DNA from 4 places in the Neobacillus sp. SRL179 genome. Region 2 is predicted to be linked to each of the others. Evidence: predicted binding sites of a transcription regulator. Region 2 holds the regulator's gene; each other region holds the start of a gene.
The links. The regulator Rex, encoded in region 2, represses fermentation and respiration genes when NADH is low (regulators of the CRP and FNR family bind a similar motif). The targets are predictions, from matches to a motif close to TTGTGAAATATTTCACAA.

Region 1 (4,724 bases), 940 kb from region 2:
AACAAGGTATATTGATCAAAAATGGCCTTAAAGCTTACGAGCGATAATACATACAGTGTTAAAAAGGAAGCGAACGCCAGGCCATAGCGCCAGAGAAATCCGTCCTTGAGCGCATCTTTATAGCCATATTTTTCAGATTCTCCACCCGTTTCTTTTGTTTCAAAGGTCTCTGCTTTCCAAAGCCAGCCGATGAAAAATAAAATCGTTAAAGAGGCAAAAAACGTTAAGGTTAGCCGCCAGTTCACGACCATCTGCTTAGCAAAAACGGTAAATAAAACGGCTACAATAAAGGCACCGACATTATAGGCCACCGTATTAGCCGCATTAATGCGCAGTTTAACTTGTGAATTTTTGACATAGTGTGCCACGATTGGGTTCATGTAGACAATGACCATCGAACCCCCCACGGCCATGACCATTCGAGCGACGGTATAGGCCCAATAATTAGGAAGATAAATGGCGACTAGTCCCATCATCAACAGACCGATGGCGGTGCCGGCTGCTTTTTTTGGCCCTAATTTCATCAGAACAATCGCGGCTAAAATGTTGGCAAATACACGAGCGGTCGTAATCGAGTAATTCACTACTTGAGAAATAATCGGATCCACCGGGCCGCCAAAAAAGGTTTGGGTTATTTGTGGTGTCAAGGAAGAACCGGCCACCCAGTTCATGGCAAAGGTTACATAAGCCAGCCATAAAACGGCCATCATAAAATAACCTTTTTTTGTATGATTCATCGTTTTTCATCTTCTTTCAGTAGGGGTACCATAGGGACGGTTCTTATGGTTCCTTTGACACTAAGATCGTCCCTGTGGAAAGCTTAGATTACAGGCATCATTGTATTTTTTAACACAGTGACTGAGTGGTTAAATAGTTGCTTCTCGGTTTCATTCAGATCAATTTCAATGACTTCACGGATTCCGCCCCGGTTAATGACAGCAGGAACGCCGATAAACACATCTTGTTGTCCATATTGTCCATCCAGGTAGGAAGATACAGTTAAAATACAGTTTTCATTATTTAAAATGGCCTTGGTAATGCGAACGAGCGACATGCCGATTCCGTAGTACGTTGCGCCTTTTCGTTCAATAATATGGTAGGCGGCATCACGGACATTTACGAAAATGTTCTCTAAGCATTCTTTGTTCAGTTTTTCAGCTGGGAGTTCCTCAAGTCTTTCCACACCTACGGAAGCACGGCTCCAAACGGGAAGTTCTGTATCTCCGTGTTCACCAATGATATAGGCATGAACATTGCGTGTGTCCATGTTGAAATGCTGGCCAAGGGCAAAACGGAGACGTGCTGAGTCTAATACGGTACCGGAACCAATGACACGTTCCTTTGGCAGGCCGGACTCTTTCCAAGTTACATAGGTTAAAATATCAACAGGATTGGTTGCGACTAAGAAAATGCCGTCAAATCCACTCGTCATAATGTTTTTTACGATTTCTTTAAAAATTTTCGTGTTCTTTTCGACTAATTGTAGACGGGTTTCACCAGGCTTTTGAGCTAATCCTGCTGTAATGACGACTAAGTCCGCACTTGCACAATCTTCATAAGAACCACTCCATACCTTGATAGGTGAGGGTGCAAATGGAATTCCGTGATTCAGGTCCATTGCTTCGCCTTCGGATTTGGCTTCATTCACATCAATGAGAACTAACTCTTCCGCCACGCCTTGATTAATCATCGAATAAGCATAACTGCAGCCAACAGCACCTGTTCCCACTAAGACAACCCGATTTACCTTTTTATTTCTATTTTCCATGATGATAATCTCCTTTATAAATGAAGTGGAATAACTGTTTAATTTACTAACTTGACGGTGTTAGTATAACACTTACTTTGTGAAGTTTTTCACAATGGATGTGACAATAATTTGAATTGTTAAATGGAAGCCTTTACATTTTTTAGCCGATGTGTTTTGTGCTCATCACTAAGGATATAAGATCCCCTGAGTCGTGTGTTCAGCCTCTCTATCTATTAGGTTGTGGCGTAATTTCATCCTCTTTCTATTTCCGAAATGGCTAGTTTATGAATAAAGTTGGCGTTTTATTCATACTTTAGTGTGACGTCACTCTTTAGTGCAAAGGGGGAAATGAAATGCCATATAGGAAATCCATCATCGGCGGCGTTATTGCAGTTGTTATTATTGTCTTGATTTTTCTGTCAGCTACAACCGTAGCCTCGGGGAATCGAGGAGTTCTATTGCAACTAGGTGCGGTTAAACCCGTTATTTTATCAGAAGGGTTTCATTTCAAGATTCCCTTTATCCAATCCGTTCAGCAGATTGAAGTACGGGTTCAAAAGGAAGAAAGCTCCCAAACAGCAGCCTCAAAGGACCTGCAAATGGTTACGGCCACTGTGGCGGTCAACTATTCGGTTGATCCAGGGGCGGTCAATACCCTCTATCAAGAAATCGGCTTGAATTATCGTTCGAGGATCGTGGATCCCGCGATTGCTGAATCACTCAAAGCGGTGACTGCCCAGTACACAGCGGAAGAATTAATTTCGAAACGTCCGGAAGTGTCGACAAAAGTGAAGGAAATGCTGGCGGGTAAATTAACCAAGTATTATATGATTCTAGAAGACATCAATATTAAAGAGTTTGCTTTTAGCGACGAATTCAATAAAGCGATCGAATCGAAACAAACGGCTGAACAAAATGCCTTACGAGCACAGCGGGATTTAGAGCGGATTAAAATTGAAGCAGAGCAGAAGGTCGCCCAGGCGGGTGCTGAAGCAGAGGCATTAAGGCTGAAAAAACAAGAGGTTACCCCGGAGTTAATTCAATTAAAGCAAATTGAAGTGCAAGAAAAGGCGTTGGAAAAATGGGATGGCCGCCTGCCAAGTGTTACTGGCGGAGCGACGCCCTTTATTGATGTGAATGGGATTACTAAATAATAGATTATGAGGGTGCATGGTGGGCCAGACCTTTACTACTCTTTTAAGTAGGAGGGGCTGGCCCACACTCACTTTGCAAGGAAAGGCCGTGCATTTACCAAACGATCCAATTTTTCATTCAAAAGGTAAAAGGAAGGGTAGTGCATTTACCAAGCGATCCAATTTTTCGAGCAAAAGGGAAAAGGAAAGGCCGTGCATTTACCAAGCGAGCTGAGTTTTCGAGCAAAAGGTAAATGGAAGGGCAGTGCATTTACCAAACGATCCAATTTTTCGAGCAAAAGGGAAAAGGAAAGTCCATGCATTTACCAAACGAGCTAACTTTTCATTCAAAAGGGAAAAGGAAAGACGTTGCATTTACCAACCGAGACCATTCTTCCTTAAAAAGGGAAAAGGGAACAATAGGGCAGAAAGATTAAAGGGAGGATTCATTTGCTTCCTCAAGCAAATGAACCCTCCCTTTTCCAATAAGGACCCATGAGAACAGTCCCCATGGCAACTATCAAATAAACATATTAATAATCAACACCCCAGCAAGTCCAACGAGGGATGCGATGGTTACCATGACGGACCAGGTGCGGATGGTTTTGCCGATGGATAGGTTGAAGTATTCTTTGTAAATCCAGAAGCCGGCGTCGTTTACGTGGGAGAAGGTCATACTTCCTGCCCCAGTTGCGAGCACCATTAGTTCTGGGCTTACGTGTGCAGACGCTACGAGTGGTGCGGCGATACCAGCTGCGGTTAATCCGGCAACAGTTGCGGAGCCTAACACTACCCGTAAGATGGCAGCGATTAACCAAGCTAGGATTAATGGTGACATACTGGAACCAGCCATTAGATCAGCCACATATTTATCGACATGACTATCAATCAATACTTGTTTAAACGCACCGCCTGCTCCAATAATTAAGAGAATCATGGCAATACTGCTGATTGATTCTGTGATTGAGTTCATGACTTCTGGCATTTTTTTGCCGCGGTTTAAACCAAAGGTAAAGATTGCGACAACGACTGCAAGCAATAAGGCAAAACCAGGATTTCCTAAAAATTTAGCAGCAGGTAGAAGGGATGATTCCGGCATAGCGATTTCTACGACTGCTTGGAAGGCAATCAAAATAACTGGAATAAGAGCAGTAAACACGCTAATTCCGAAACCAGGCATTTCTTCCTCTTTAAAATGCTTAGGGTTAAAAAGTCCTTTTGGAATATCTACTTCTAAATCTTCTTTTTTAAACGTTTTTGTATATAATGGTCCGCTGATAAAGACCGCAGGAATGGCAATACAAATTCCGTATAATAATGTTTTTCCGATATTGGCATGATAGACATCGGCAACAGCTGTTGGTCCAGGATGCGGCGGAACAAAGCCGTGCATAGTGATTAACGCTGCAATGACGGGCATTCCGATATACAGAATCGGTACCCCGGCTTCAGCGGCAATCGTAAAGACTAATGGAATCAAGACGACGACACCGGTTTCAAAAAATAGCGCAATACCAACAATCACCGCGGTTAAAACGGCAGCGAGCTGGACTCTCTTTTTACCAAATGCTTTGATCAAAGTGGTGGCGATTCGCTGTGCGCCCCCGGAATCAGCCATCAGTTTACCGAGCATTCCCCCAAATCCAATAACCAGTACGAGATTACCAAGGGTTCCGCCCAAACCGCTTGTGACGGACGTCATGGCTTCAACTGGGGACATCCCCTCCATAACACCGACGAGCAATCCAACAATAATTAATGAGATGAAAGCGTTTAACTTGAAGACGACCATTAATAATAGCAATAGGGCTACCCCTATACAAATATAAACGATTGGCATG
Region 2 (4,724 bases):
CTTAAGAAATAAGAAAAGGTGTCAGGCACCCAAGGGTGCCTGACACCTTTTCTACTATTTTGACGTTTCTTACCCCTCTCAAGCTCTCTTTACATTTTTCTTTTAGTCTTGATGGTAGAGGAAGGGTCTTCTTTTAAATCCTGTGTGAATTCAATCAAACCAATTTGACAGCCTGGGCCAATCTTGACCGTTTTCCCGCGCACTACTTCGGCCTTTGTATTTTCTAGATAGATGTCATCCCCTTCAATCACCTTTGCCGCAAGTGTGCCAGCTTCTTTTCCGAACGGAAGAAGTGAATTTTTCTTTCTTTTAACGGTGATCGTTCCACCGCCAATTTCAGCAGCTGTGCTTTCACCAAAACGCAAAGCAATTTTCATTTTATCTGCTGATAATAACCCTTTGATTTCAAAGCCGCCGCTCGAATCGAAGGTCTCAAATTCGACATCTCCATTCACTGCGATGCTTCCCTTAATCGTTGCCTTATCCCCACTCAAACTTTCATCCACTTCCAGCAGCCCAAAGACCTTCATTTTTTCTAATTTGGCCTGTTTCCGGACCATCATCGAGCCCATGACGAGGGTTTCCTTAGACGCTACATCCCCTTTAAACTCTGCCTCACCCATGATCTTCAACGAACTAGTCATGACATTTTCATTGGTTTCACTCGTCCCATAAACATGGAAGGTCGAACATTCGACATCATTGACAATCGTTCCTTCTCCTCGGATGCTTATTTTATCGTATATGCCGCCAGGATAACTTCCCGAACCATTTATAACTAGATTTTTACTCATTTCGACCCCTCCTAAACCTTTCTACTCTCCCGAATAACGGCCTGTTTATCCTGTGAAAAATCTTCTGTATATTCTACTAGGCCAATTTCACAATTAGGTCCTATTTTGACGTGGTGACCTCGGACAACTTTTGCAATCGTATTTTCCAATTCAACGATGTCACCTTCGATTAAGTCGGTTTCCAATTGTGTTTTGAAAAATGGCTTAAACAACGAACCTATAAATGACCCTTTTTGCTGCCTAACAATAATGGTTTGCCCTCCGATTTCCTTTGCCTTACAATCGCCATAAATTTTAATATCCACTTGATCAGCATTGAGAAGACCGCCAATTGTAAACCGATATTCTCCCTTAAAGGTTTCCGCTTCACAATCTTCTCCGACCGTAAAAAAGCCCCGTTGACTTATTTCCTCACATTTTACTTTTCCACCTACGGAGACTTTACCTGAAACCTTTAAATGGTTCACTGACAGATTTTGATCAATCTTTGCTGTCCCTTCCACGATAAACTTGTGAGCCTCCACGTTCCCATTAAACCGGGCCGTTCCATTAATCTTTGCGTTATTGGCTGTCACATTTCCCTTCATCGTGCCAGAACCATTGCACTCAACCTCATTGCATTCCAAGTCAGTGTTAATGGTTCCCTTGCCATTTAAGGTAACAAGGTTGAATTGCCCTCCATTTGATGAACCTAATCCATTAATAACCAGGTCGCCCCTGTTTTTCGTTTCCATCGCTATTCTCCTTTAGAGTAATTTCGCTTTTATTTCCTCCATACAACTCATCAGCGATAATGACACGACCATCTTTGTGTCTTTATCAAAATGGAACTCTTCCGCATTTATTAACAGCAGACAGGTTGATACACCCAGCTTCCGCGTTACGACCAAATCACAGCTTTTTTGCTTAATTAGCTGAGCATGGTCCTTTAATACCTGAAGCAGCATTTTTCCTTCGTCTAGATTGATCTCCCCTGATTGGAGAAGCTTCTCTAACACATAAACTTCCAGCATTCTAGTAAAAGTAAATTTGTGACTGCCTTTATCGTGGGTTAAGTAAAAGCTCATCACCATATCCGAAACAATGTTACGTTTTATTAATTCATCTTTTTCCAGCTGCAAATCGCCTATATTAGGTGAAAACATATCAGCGAGCTCATCCAAGGACAAATTTTCTTTCATCATTTGAATCTTGTTAATTCTCTCTAAAATCTTCTCTTTTGGAAAAAATGTTTCTTGGCCGGTAAAGGTGGATTTTCGAATAAACCATTCTTCTGGTATAAGATCCTTCCGCTTCCATCTATACAATTGCCCGTAAGATATCCCGGCAAGATCTAATAAATCTTTTTTCGATATTAACTCCTCGCTCATTTATGAAAACCCCTTTCATGAAAACAGTGTAACATAACACTGTTACGCATGTAAAGCTGCTAATAAAAATTTTCCAAAAAAAGGGCCCCCACATTTTGTGAAAGGCCCTTTTGCTTATTCTTCTTCTTTTTCTTGAGTTGGATAATGTTTCAAAAAGTAAATCAATGATTGTAATTCAACCGCTAAATCAATGTGATGAACCCGAATCGATGACGGGACATTTAACCGTGCCGGGGTGAAATTTAAAATTCCTTTTACCTCCGCCTTCACAAGCCGGTCGGTAATCATCTGCGCAACGGGGGCTGGCACCGTTAGAATAGCAACGGAAATTTGCTCCTCCATTAATACCCTTTCAAGCTCATCCATATGGTAAACCGGTACCTCACGGACTTTTGTTCCCATTTTTTCTGGATCCACATCAAAAGCACACTCTATTTTGGTATTATTATTTTTCAAAAAATTATAATTTAAAAAAGCCGTTCCTAGATTACCTACCCCAATTAAGGCAACTTTTGTCAGTTCATCTTGGTCCAACGTTTTACGGAAGAATGTTAACAGGTAATTGACATTGTATCCATACCCTTTTTTACCTAAGGCGCCGAAATAAGAAAAGTCTCGACGGATGGTTGCTGAGTCTACCTTTACGGCCTCGCTTAATTCTGCAGATGAAACCCTTTGCTTTCCGGAAGTATGCAAGTTCTTTAAAAATCGATAATAGAGAGGCAGCCGTTTTGCTGTTGCCTGTGGAATCTTCGTCGTTTCATTACTCATAATTTCTCACACCCCTTCAAATCCCTTTGTTAAATCCGTTCATTTCTCTTAAAATCGCCATTTTTACCGCCCGTTTTTTCAACTAAATAGGTCGGTCCTATGACCATTCCTTTATCTACCGCTTTACACATATCATAAACAGTTAAGGCACAAGCCGAGGCTGCTGTGAGCGCTTCCATTTCCACCCCAGTATTCCCTTTTGTTTTAACCGACGCAGCAATATATAATTGATAGTTGTTGTTTTCGCTTTGTTCCCATGAAAAGGAAATATTTACTCCCGTTAAAGGGATGGGATGACACATCGGAATAATGTCCCATGTCTTTTTAGCAGCCATGATTCCAGCCACCTGGGCCACTGCTAAAACATCGCCTTTTTTCATTTCATGATTGGTTATTTTCTCAAAAATCTCTTTACTAACCGTAATGCTGGAATGAGCTAGAGCTGTCCGTGCTGTTTCCGGCTTGTCGCTAACATCGACCATTTTTGCTCTGCCCTCTTTATTAAAATGAGTAAACTCTGCCATATAAAAAATCCTCCTACCCCAAAATAATACACTATTATTCACATTCTGTGTGTGAAACTTTGCACGAAATAGACACTTTTTCACAAAAAACGCAAATTTCCAGTATCCAAACTACTCAAAAGTCGCGCTTTATTGCCGACATTCGGGATATAATGTACACTATTTATATGTAATAGAGGTGAATAAAAATGATTTTGTTGCAAGTGAATCAACTACAAAAATATTATGGTGCTGACCTTATTTTATCGAATATAAAGCTAGAATTACAAACACGGGACCGTGTTGCCCTTGTCGGCCGCAATGGTGCCGGAAAATCAACATTACTGAAAATTATTGCTGGTCATCTGTCACATGATGGCGGCGAGATTATCAAGCCCAAGGAAGTAACCATTGGCTATTTAGCGCAAAATACCGGCCTTGAATCCCATTTGTCCATTTGGGATGAAATGCTGACCGTTTTTGAACCGCTGCGCAAGCTGGAAAATTCGCTGCGCAAGCTCGAAGAACGAATGGCCGATCCTAGTATTTTTGAAGATTCAGCCACATACGAACGAATTTTAAAAGAATATGATCAGCTGCAAGTAAAATTTAAAGAACAGGGCGGCTATCAGTATGAAGCTGATATTCGTTCTGTCCTGCATGGTTTAAACTTTCAGGAAAGTTCCTTAATGATTTCAAGTTTGAGCGGCGGTCAAAAAACCAGGCTTGCTCTTGGAAAGTTATTGTTAACAAGACCTGATATTTTAATTCTGGATGAGCCTACCAACCATCTTGATATTGATACCCTCTCCTGGCTTGAGCAATATTTGCAGGGGTATGATGGGGCAATTTTGATCGTTTCCCATGACCGATACTTTCTGGATAAAGTCGTCACACAGGTATATGAGGTCTCACGCAAGCAAATTGGGCGGTTTACAGGCAACTATAGTTCATACCTGGAACAAAAGGCCGCCAATTATGAGCGCGATCTGAAAGTCTATGAAAAACAACAGCAAGAAGTCGCTAATCTGCAAGACTTTATTCAACGGAATTTAGCCAGGGCCTCGACTACGAAACGGGCGCAAAGCCGCCGTAAAAAACTCGAAAAAATGGAGATCATCGACCGGCCGCTTGGTGATGAAAAATCAGCTAACTTTTCCTTTGAAATTGAAAAACAAAGCGGCAATGATGTATTAATTGTCAATTCGTTAGCGGTTGGTTATGATGGTGAACAAGTGTCGGAGGCCATTTCGTTTCGTGCCTATAAAGGAGAAAGTATTGCCCTT
Region 3 (4,724 bases), 390 kb from region 2:
TGGGCAGCAGCGCCGCTTGGAAATTGCTAGGGCACTTGCCGCTAATCCGAAGCTTTTACTGCTAGATGAACCGGCAGCCGGAATGAATCCTCAGGAAACAGAGGAACTTATGAATTTAATTGCGCTGATTCGTGAGAAATTTGACCTGACGATTCTATTGATTGAACATGATATGCTCCTAGTCATGGGTGTATGTGAACGAATCTATGTGCTTGACCACGGTCAATTAATAGCTGACGGAACACCAGAACAAATTAGAAATAATCCAAAAGTCATCGAAGCGTATCTTGGCGAGGAGGTCTCTTAAATGCTTAAAATTAATGATATCAATGTCTACTACGGTAATATCCATGCATTGAAGGGAGTTTCTCTTGAAATCAATCAGGGGGAAATTGTGACCTTGATTGGGGCAAATGGCGCCGGAAAAAGTACGCTGTTAAAAACCATTTCAGGTTTGTTGAAGCCGAAAAATGGAGAAATTTTATTCGACAATGAGCATGTGGCCGGGAAGGTTGCCCAATCCATCGTCAAGCGGGGAATTTCTCAAGTCCCTGAAGGACGTCGAGTATTCTCGAATATGTCAGTCGAGGAGAACCTTGAATTGGGTGCCTATTTACGAAAAGACAAAAAGGGCATCCGCGAAGACTTTGCTAAGGTCTTTCAACTATTTCCACGCCTGGAGGAACGCCGCAAGCAGCTAGCAGGAACCCTTTCAGGCGGTGAGCAGCAAATGCTGGCAATGGGTCGTGCGTTAATGGCAAGACCACGGCTTTTATTATTAGATGAGCCTTCAATGGGTCTTGCACCGCTGTTGGTAAAAACGATCTTCCGGATCATTGAGGAAATTAATAAAACAGGTACCACGATTCTACTAGTAGAACAGAATGCGAATATGGCGTTGTCCATCGCTGACCGTGCCTATGTCATTGAAACAGGAAAAATTGTTGCAGCCGGGTCGGCTGAGGAACTTAGTAATAGCGATCAAATTAGAGCTGCTTATCTGGGCGGACATTAAAAGGTGTTGGGGCAAATGCCCAACACCTTTTCCTATTACATTTTCATTTTTCTCTGTTCAGGTTCAAGCTTGTACTGTTCACGACGTTTTGGACTTAATAAATGTCTAACTTTATTTGCATAATCCTCATACAGCTGCTCAATCCCGACAAGCGCTAGTGAAAAGAAGTTGGCATAATTCTTCTGTACTTCCCACTTTAATTCATTCTTCCCACAGATGCTGTACTTATTTAACTCTTCAATTTCCTTTTGAATGTTGGCTAGTTCGATCACTTGTTCATCCTCTGGCAGGGCAAGGACATAATCGATTTTTTCAATATAGGCTCTTGATTTTTCAATTTTTTCTTTAATATCCTGGTATCCCTCTTGGTCAATCAGATCATATTTTAATTTAAAATCATTTAGTCTTTCGGCCGCTTCGTAGGTCGAATTCACAATGTCATCCCGTGTCATATCCCTAGTTTCATAGCTGAGCATATGCTTCCAGGATGGCTGCGTAATCGCCTTGCGGTGGTCCTCAAGTGTCAGGCAATACTTCTTATATCCATGTATTTCCGGGTGTTCAAAGGCGGGACTCGCAGGGTCAAGGAATGGTGCCAATGGTGCAACAAAGTAAAAGATCCTTGGGTCCTTTTGACAAGAAAGATGAATCGTTTCGCAAAAGTCGATGTTTTCCACAGCACTTTGATACGTTTGACCTGGAATGCCCACCATAAAGAACAGGTCAATTTTTTTACAGCCATGTTTTAAGGCAAAATTTAGCGTATCAATTACCTTTTGGTTGGTACAGCTGAACTTTCCGTTATAGCGTCTGATTTTTTCATCGTGCGTTTCTAGAGTAATTTCAATACTATATTTTGGAACGCAGTCATTGATTAATTTAAAATACTCTTCATCTGCATATTGGAATAATTCAAAGACAATCTCATTTTTTAAGTTGAGTTTTTTCAATCTGGTGAAAAACTCATGATAATAGTCACGGCCGCCTTGACGAAGGTCATGCAGGATAAAGATGGGTGCCCGGCTAAATCGTGAAATAAACTGGATGTCCTCGACAAGCTTCTGCGGTGACCGCAGTGCCAGCGAATTCCGATTGCAGTTTTGATCATAGGCATCACGGGAGCCGCCGCAGATTAAGCAGTTTTGCGTACAGCCTCGTGCGGTTAAAAGCGCCGTGTTTGGATATTGGAGCCAGCCATTGTATGGAAGCGGGTCAAGGAAGTTGCGATACTTAAACACAGAGCGAATCGTGTAACGGTAGCCTGGCACGTCGACATCATCCAAATCCTTTGGCACGTAGGTAAGGGGATTGTAGCCGACCTCACTGCCTTTCTTCCACGTTAAGTTCGGAATGTCGGCATAATGGGTGTTGCCTGCTTCGATCTTATTCATCAACAATAGCGTTAGTTTTTCTGTTGAATCACCACGCATAACGAAATCAATAAATGGATATTCAATCAATTCTTTATGATAATAAGTAGCCGATAAACCGCCAAACATGATCGGTGTATCCGGATGAAGTCTCTTCACAATTTTAGCAAGCTCAATACTGCCGTGTGCATGCGGGAGCCAATGGAGGTCAATCCCGAAGGCTTTTGTTTTAATTTTCCTTAGTTTTTTTTCAACATCAAATTTTTCACTCATGAGCATACGGTTGGCAATGTTGATAATCTTGACCCGCAGTCCGTATCTTTCTAAATAATCAGCAATGCTGGTTAAACCGATCGGATACATTTCAAATACGGGTGAGGATGGAACGACATCACTGATGGGTCCAGCAAGTAAGGCATTTTTTCTGAAGTCATAAACACTTGGTGCATGTAATAAAACTAAATCATATTTCATTGATCTTTCACCTCAGTTAATTTGGTATAAAAGAGTGATTTTGGATTAATATGTGAACATGTAGTATGAAAATAAATTTGTGATATATTTCACATGTTAGTTTAATTAGGTAAAAACAGTGTGATTCCCATCCTGATTTCTATTGATATCAAGTAGTTTTCTAATTTAAGTTTACTATAAACAGGGATTCATAGAGTGACAAACGAGTGACAGAATTTGGTTGATTTTGTGTAATTTTCGGATAATCTGTTATGATAATTTTCATAAGTGGAACGCTTTTAATGTGGAGGGATTTGAATAAATGGCACAGATAAAAACGAATGCGATGCGCATACTCGATGCAAAAAAGATCGATTATGAAATGCTTACATATGAAAATAAAGATGGAAAAATTGATGGAATCTCGGTTGCGGAGAAAATTAGTAGAGAATCAAAGGAGGTTTATAAGACCCTAGTAACCCAAGCACAAAGTAAAAACATTTATGTGTTTGTCATCCCTGTCGCGGAAGAATTGGATTTGAAAAAGGCTGCCAAAGCTGCTGGAGAAAAGAACCTGGACATGCTTCCGGTAAAGGACCTTCAAAAGTGGACGGGGTATATTCGCGGGGGCTGTTCGCCCATTGGCATGAAAAAGGAATATAAAACTTTTATTGATGACAGCTGTCAGTCCCTCAGGTCTATCGTGGTCAGCGGCGGGAAAATCGGTGTGCAAATTGTATTGGCACCAGCTAAGTTACAAGAACTGACCAAAGCGGAAACCGTCCCAGTCATTAAATAAAAATAGGACGAACTTTATGGAAGAAAAAATTTTAATAGGCACTCACCTACACTGGGCATAGGCATAAGATAATGTGAAAACGAAAACACCCCTGCAGCGGTGTTTCGGTTATTTCAAAAGACTTTTGCTTTTGTTAGAAACTTGCCTCCATCAACCCCTTAAAGGTTGTGAAGGCTAAGTTGATTCACTAAAAGGGAGTGTTGATGAGTGGCAGGGAAAATCAGAAATTATTTTGCCGGCGGGAATACAGCGCGAGGCTTTCATAATCTTTATGATTCAAATCTCCAAGGGCTAGATCGCATCTATATTTTAAAAGGCGGCCCGGGGACAGGTAAATCATCATTAATGAAGAAAATTGGCCATGAATGGGTCGGAAAGGGCTTTAATATTGAGTTCCTCCACTGTTCCTCGGATAATGATTCGATTGATGGGGTGTTAATTCCTTCGTTAAAGGTAGGAATTGTCGACGGTACGGCGCCGCATGTCATTGAGCCAAAGGCACCGGGGGCTGTCGAAGAGTATATTAACCTAGGCGAAGCCTGGAATGCCCGTGCCCTAAGCAGCCAGAAAAAGATCATTCAGAAGCTCACGAATGACATTCATGCTTCTTTTCAAAAAGCCTATGCCACCTTTAAGGAAGCATTGGAAATCCATGATGATTGGGAAAAAATTTATATTAATAGTATGAATTTTAAAAAGGCGGACCAGTTAACCAATAAACTAATTGAGACCTTTTTTGGAAAAATGAGGTTAAATAAAACGCCCGATGTGCGTCATCGCTTCTTAGGGGCAGCCACGCCTAAGGGGGCTGTGGATTACGTTCCTAACTTAACAGAGGAAATTTCGAAACGTTATTTTATTAAAGGCCGGCCAGGGTCCGGTAAATCCACCATGTTGAAAAAACTGGCGGCGGCTGGTGAGGAACGCGGCATCGATGTCGAAATTTATCATTGCGGTTTTGATCCGTATAGCCTTGATATGGTGATTTTCAGAGAATTAGGAATTGCTATATTTGATAGTACCGCTCCACATGAATATTTTCCAAGCAGGGATGGCGATGAAATCATTGATATGTATGAGATTTTAA
Region 4 (4,724 bases), 1.1 Mb from region 2:
ATGATCGAAAAACGTATGTATTGGTATTTGAACAAGAGAAATAAACAGTCTTTTATAAGGTAAAATCTTATGATTTCCAGGAAAGGCCTACTTTTTATGTAGGTTTTTTCTTTATTTTTTTCAGTTTTTAATGATAAAGTATTATTAAATATTTCACAAGATTCCTAAAGATATGTTATATTTATATATAAAATTTAGTGAATCTTTTGAATAAAAGGAAGGTGATCAATATGGCAACAGAATTAAAGGTGAATGACAGCAGTCTTCCATTGCGTCGCGATGTAAAATTACTGGGGAATATCCTCGGAGAAATCCTTGTCAATCATGGTGGTCCAGAATTATTGGACACTGTAGAAAAGATTCGACTGATGTGTAAAACCCTGCGTGATCACTTTGATCAAGATATCTATTCCGCTTTAAAAGAGGAAATTGCCTGCTTAAAGTCGCCATTAAGGAAACAAGTGATACGTGCATTTTCAATGTACTTTCATTTAATCAATGCCGCGGAGCAAAATCACCGAATTCGCAGGCGTAGACAATATCAACTACAAGACGATATGATTGTTCAGCCTAACTCCATTGAGAGTGCGATTCTTAAACTAAAAAAGCATGATATTGATGAAGAGACGATTCAAAATGTATTACATACATTATCGCTGGAACTTGTTATCACTGCCCATCCTACTGAAGCAACAAAACGTTCTATTCTTGAAATTCAGCAGAGGATTGCTGCGATCTTAAAAAATCTTGATCATCCTTTACTAACAACTAGGGAGCATAAAAAGCTGGAGGAGAGCCTGTTCAATGAAGTGGCCATTCTATGGCAAACGGATGAGCTGCGGGATCATAAGCCCACGGTTTTAGATGAGGTGCGCAACGGACTATATTATTTTGATCAAACTCTGTTTGAAGTGCTTCCAGAAATTCATCAAGAGGTGCTTGAGTGTTTGGAAAAATTTTATCCTGCGTCCACCTGGAAAGTTCCTAATTTTCTTCGGTTTGGTTCATGGATTGGCGGTGACCGTGATGGAAACCCAAATGTAACCCATGATGTTACATGGGAGACCTTACAAAGACAGCGTAGACTTGTATTAAAAAAATATAAAGCAGTATTAGTTGACTTAATGAAGCGATATAGTCACTCCACGACTAGAGTCGAAGTTAGTGAAGAAATTTTTACATTTCTAAAAGAAAATGAGAATAAATTTTTACCTGAAGATAAAAAGTGGCCGAATAAAACAGAAGTATATCGCCGTGTCTTTGCGGTGATTATTGAACGAGTAAGACAGGTTGGCAAGTCAGAGGTTGGTTACAAATCAGCGGATGAGTTATTAGCTGACTTATTCGTGATCAACAATAGCTTAAAACAACACCATCCGGCAGCCCATGAATTAAAAATCATTCAAAAGCTTATCCGTCAGGTACAATTGTTTGGCTTTCATCTAGCCACACTTGATATCAGAAATCATAGTGGTGAGCATGAGGCAGCCATAACGGAAATATTGCGTAAAGTCAGTATATCTGAAAATTATGCTACCCTGACAGAAGATGAAAAAATACGGGTATTACAAAATATCCTGACGGATCCACGTCCACTTTTATTGTTAAATGAGGATTATTCTCCCGAAACACAGGAAATTATTAAAGTTTTTAAAATGATAAAAGATGCTCATGGTGAATTTGGCAAGCGGGCAATCTCTGTATACCTAGTCAGCATGACGAAATCATCAAGTGATTTGTTGGAGGTTCTTGTATTAGCCAAAGAAGCTGGCCTTTATCGACTTCATGCGGATGGCACTTTGGAAAGTCATTTACATGTTGCACCACTTTTGGAGACAATCGATGATTTAACAGCAGGACCAGCTATTATGGAAAAATTATTCCAAATGCCAGTGTACCGAAATCACTTACAGATTCTAGGAAACCAACAGGAAATAATGCTTGGATATTCAGATGGAAGTAAAGACGGAGGAACATTAACTGCCAACTGGAAACTGTATAAAGCACAAATTGAAATACATGAAATGGCGAAAAGATATCATATTGGTCTTAAGTTTTTCCATGGACGTGGCGGGTCGTTAGGACGTGGCGGCGGTCCTTTGAATAAGAGTATACTTTCTCAGCCAGCTGAAACAATTGGTGATGGTGTCAAAATTACCGAACAAGGTGAGGTATTATCTTCTCGGTACTTGCTAGAGGATATCGCCTATCGAAGTTTGGAACAGGCAACGTCCACCTTGCTATTAACCGCAACACATGTCACGCAAGAAGAGGAACAAGGTCCATTGCGTCAACCAAATTGGGAAAAAGCCATTGAGGAAATATCTAGTTTTGCTTTAGCAAAGTATCAATCACTCGTATTTGAAGACCCAGATTTCCTTACCTATTTTAACGAAGCTACGCCTCTAAAAGAAATTGGTGACTTGAACATTGGTTCAAGGCCAATGAGCCGTAAAAATAGGGGCAGATTTGAGGACTTGCGGGCGATCCCATGGGTATTTGCCTGGACGCAAAGCCGTCAGCTTCTCCCTGCTTGGTATGCTGCAGGTTCAGGTCTGGAAAGTTTTGCTTCAAAAAGTGAAGAAAATCTTCAGCTTTTACAGCAAATGTATCTAAAATGGCCATTTTTCCAATCCACGATTGATAACCTGAACATGGCATTGATGAAAGCAGATATTACAACTGCAAAAGAATATTTATTACTTGTACATGATCAAACCATTGCAAACAGAATATTTAGCAATCTTTTGGAGGAATATGAAAAGACAAAAGCTATATTGCTCAGAATAACGGGTGATAAAGAATTACTCGATCATACTCCTAACATAAAAGAATCTGTTTACCGACGGAATCCATATGTGGACCCATTAAACTTTCTACAAGTGGAACTCATCAAAGAGTTACGCAATCAGGAAGAGCCTAATGAAGAACTATTAACAGAAGTCCTAATTACCATAAGTGGAATTTCTGCTGGATTACGGAATACTGGTTGATGGATTAAAAAAGCCCTAACTCTTTCCATAAGAGTTAGGGCTTTTTTTTATAGGAAACAAGTGTTAGTAACATTTTCGAACATTATGTGAACTTTTTAAAAATGAATGGTTATTCATTCATTTTTACGCAGGATTCGACAATGATCGATTAGTACACGTGATATATTTTAGCCAATAGAAAAATAAAGGAGTGAGGTTTTAACAAACAGTCCATGTTTGCTTAAGTATTTATTTGAACGATCTATAAACTGGAGGGAGATTACTATGGCTGTAAAAGAAAAATTGATTCAGGACAATCAGATTGTAGCAGCACAAATTGATACATTAGCAAATAACGCGATTAGAGCACTAGGTGATTTTGGTTGCTATGACCAGAAAATGGTCGACGAAATTGTTAAACAAATGGCTGTTGCTGGCCTTGAAAATCATAAAAATTTGGCTAAACTTGCCGTAACTGAAACTCGAAGAGGGGTTTATGAGGATAAGGTCTTTAAAAATATGTTTGCAACGGAATTTATTTATAACAATATTAGAGAAATGAAAACGGTTGGCGTTATAAGCGAAAATGAGAATGAAGGAATGGTAGAAATAGCCGAGCCAGTCGGTGTTATTGCAGGGGTTATTCCGATTACGAATCCAACTTCTACCGTTATTTTTAAATCGCTGATTTCATTAAAAACAAGAAATCCAATTATTTTTGCCTTTCCACAGTTTGGTCAGCAATGCTGTACTGAAACGGCAAAAATTCTTAAGGCGGCTGCCATAAGGGCAGGAGCACCTGAAGATTGTATTCAATGGATTGAAACACCCTCCCATGAAGCGTTTCAAATTTTAATGAAACATCCAAAAATTTCTCTTATATTAGCCACAGGCGGTCCAAATCTAGTAAAAGCAGCTTATAGCTCTGGTAAACCTGCTCTTGGAGTAGGAGCTGGTAATGTACCATGTTATATTGAAAAAACGGCCAATATTAAACGAGCAGTCAACGATATCATTCTATCGAAAACATTTGATAATGGGATGATTTGTGCTTCAGAGCAAGCTATCATTATCGATCAAGACATTTATGAAGAAGTAAAACATGAAATGATTGAAAATAATTGTTATTTCCTCAATGAAGAAGAGCAAAAAATGGTTGAAAAGGTTGTTATCTTTGAAAAAACGGGCTCTATTAATCATTTAATTGTTGGATTACCGGCCTATATGATTGCAAAAATGGCTGGAATAAATGTGCCATTGAACACCAAAATTCTGATTGCAGAACTGGAAGGAGTAGGTCCAAAATATCCGCTTTCTTGTGAAAAATTAAGCCCTATTTTAGCATGTTATAAAGTAGATAGTTTCGCTGCTGGTTTACTTATTGCCGAAGAAACATTGGAATATGGCGGTTTAGGACATTCCGCAGCGATCCATACCTCTGAGCAGAATCTAGTTGATATTTTTGCATTAAGAATGAAGGCTGGGCGAATTATGGTGAATACGCCTTCGACCCATGGAGCGATTGGGGATATTTACAATACATCCTTACCATCCTTAACAATTGGATGTGGAACATATGGAGGGAATTCTGTGTCACAGAATGTGGGAGCACAAAATCTGATGAATATCAAAAAAGTGGCTAAAAGAAGAACTTTTACCCAATGGTTTAAAGTGCCTTCACAAATATTTTTTGAGAAAAATTCTATCCAAATGCTTGCTGCGATACCTGGAATCTCTAGAGCCTTTATAGTG

Region 1: AC4E8C_RS21620 (L-lactate dehydrogenase) is a predicted target of Rex. The motif match lies at 1,846-1,863, and genes of this name have one in related genera.
Region 3: AC4E8C_RS24325 (TIGR04190 family B12-binding domain/radical SAM domain protein) is a predicted target of Rex. The motif match lies at 2,937-2,954, and genes of this name have one in related genera.
Region 4: adhE (bifunctional acetaldehyde-CoA/alcohol dehydrogenase) is a predicted target of Rex. The motif match lies at 3,078-3,095, and genes of this name have one in related genera.

The regions. Positions count from the first base shown of each region.
Region 1 covers NZ_OZ481792.1:4,398,900-4,403,623, reverse strand. The annotation lists gene AC4E8C_RS21625 (MFS transporter) at 1-737, opposite strand, end outside; gene AC4E8C_RS21620 (L-lactate dehydrogenase) at 821-1,768, opposite strand; gene AC4E8C_RS21615 (prohibitin family protein) at 2,104-2,904, shown strand; gene AC4E8C_RS21610 (gluconate:H+ symporter) at 3,404-4,723, opposite strand.
Region 2 covers NZ_OZ481792.1:280,214-284,937, reverse strand. The annotation lists gene AC4E8C_RS01575 (YdiK family protein) at 1-12, shown strand, start outside; gene AC4E8C_RS01570 (cytoplasmic protein) at 90-794, opposite strand; gene AC4E8C_RS01565 (polymer-forming cytoskeletal protein) at 806-1,528, opposite strand; gene AC4E8C_RS01560 (YhbD family protein) at 1,541-2,164, opposite strand; gene AC4E8C_RS01555 (redox-sensing transcriptional repressor Rex) at 2,279-2,935, opposite strand; gene moaC (cyclic pyranopterin monophosphate synthase MoaC) at 2,965-3,459, opposite strand; gene AC4E8C_RS01545 (ABC-F family ATP-binding cassette domain-containing protein) at 3,648-4,724, shown strand, end outside.
Region 3 covers NZ_OZ481792.1:4,951,031-4,955,754, reverse strand. The annotation lists gene AC4E8C_RS24335 (ABC transporter ATP-binding protein) at 1-307, shown strand, start outside; gene AC4E8C_RS24330 (ABC transporter ATP-binding protein) at 308-1,015, shown strand; gene AC4E8C_RS24325 (TIGR04190 family B12-binding domain/radical SAM domain protein) at 1,051-2,859, opposite strand; gene ybaK (Cys-tRNA(Pro) deacylase) at 3,161-3,637, shown strand; gene AC4E8C_RS24315 (PRK06851 family protein) at 3,845-4,724, shown strand, end outside.
Region 4 covers NZ_OZ481792.1:1,421,341-1,426,064, forward strand. The annotation lists gene AC4E8C_RS07020 (cadherin-like beta sandwich domain-containing protein) at 1-44, shown strand, start outside; gene ppc (phosphoenolpyruvate carboxylase) at 231-2,993, shown strand; gene adhE (bifunctional acetaldehyde-CoA/alcohol dehydrogenase) at 3,258-4,724, shown strand, end outside.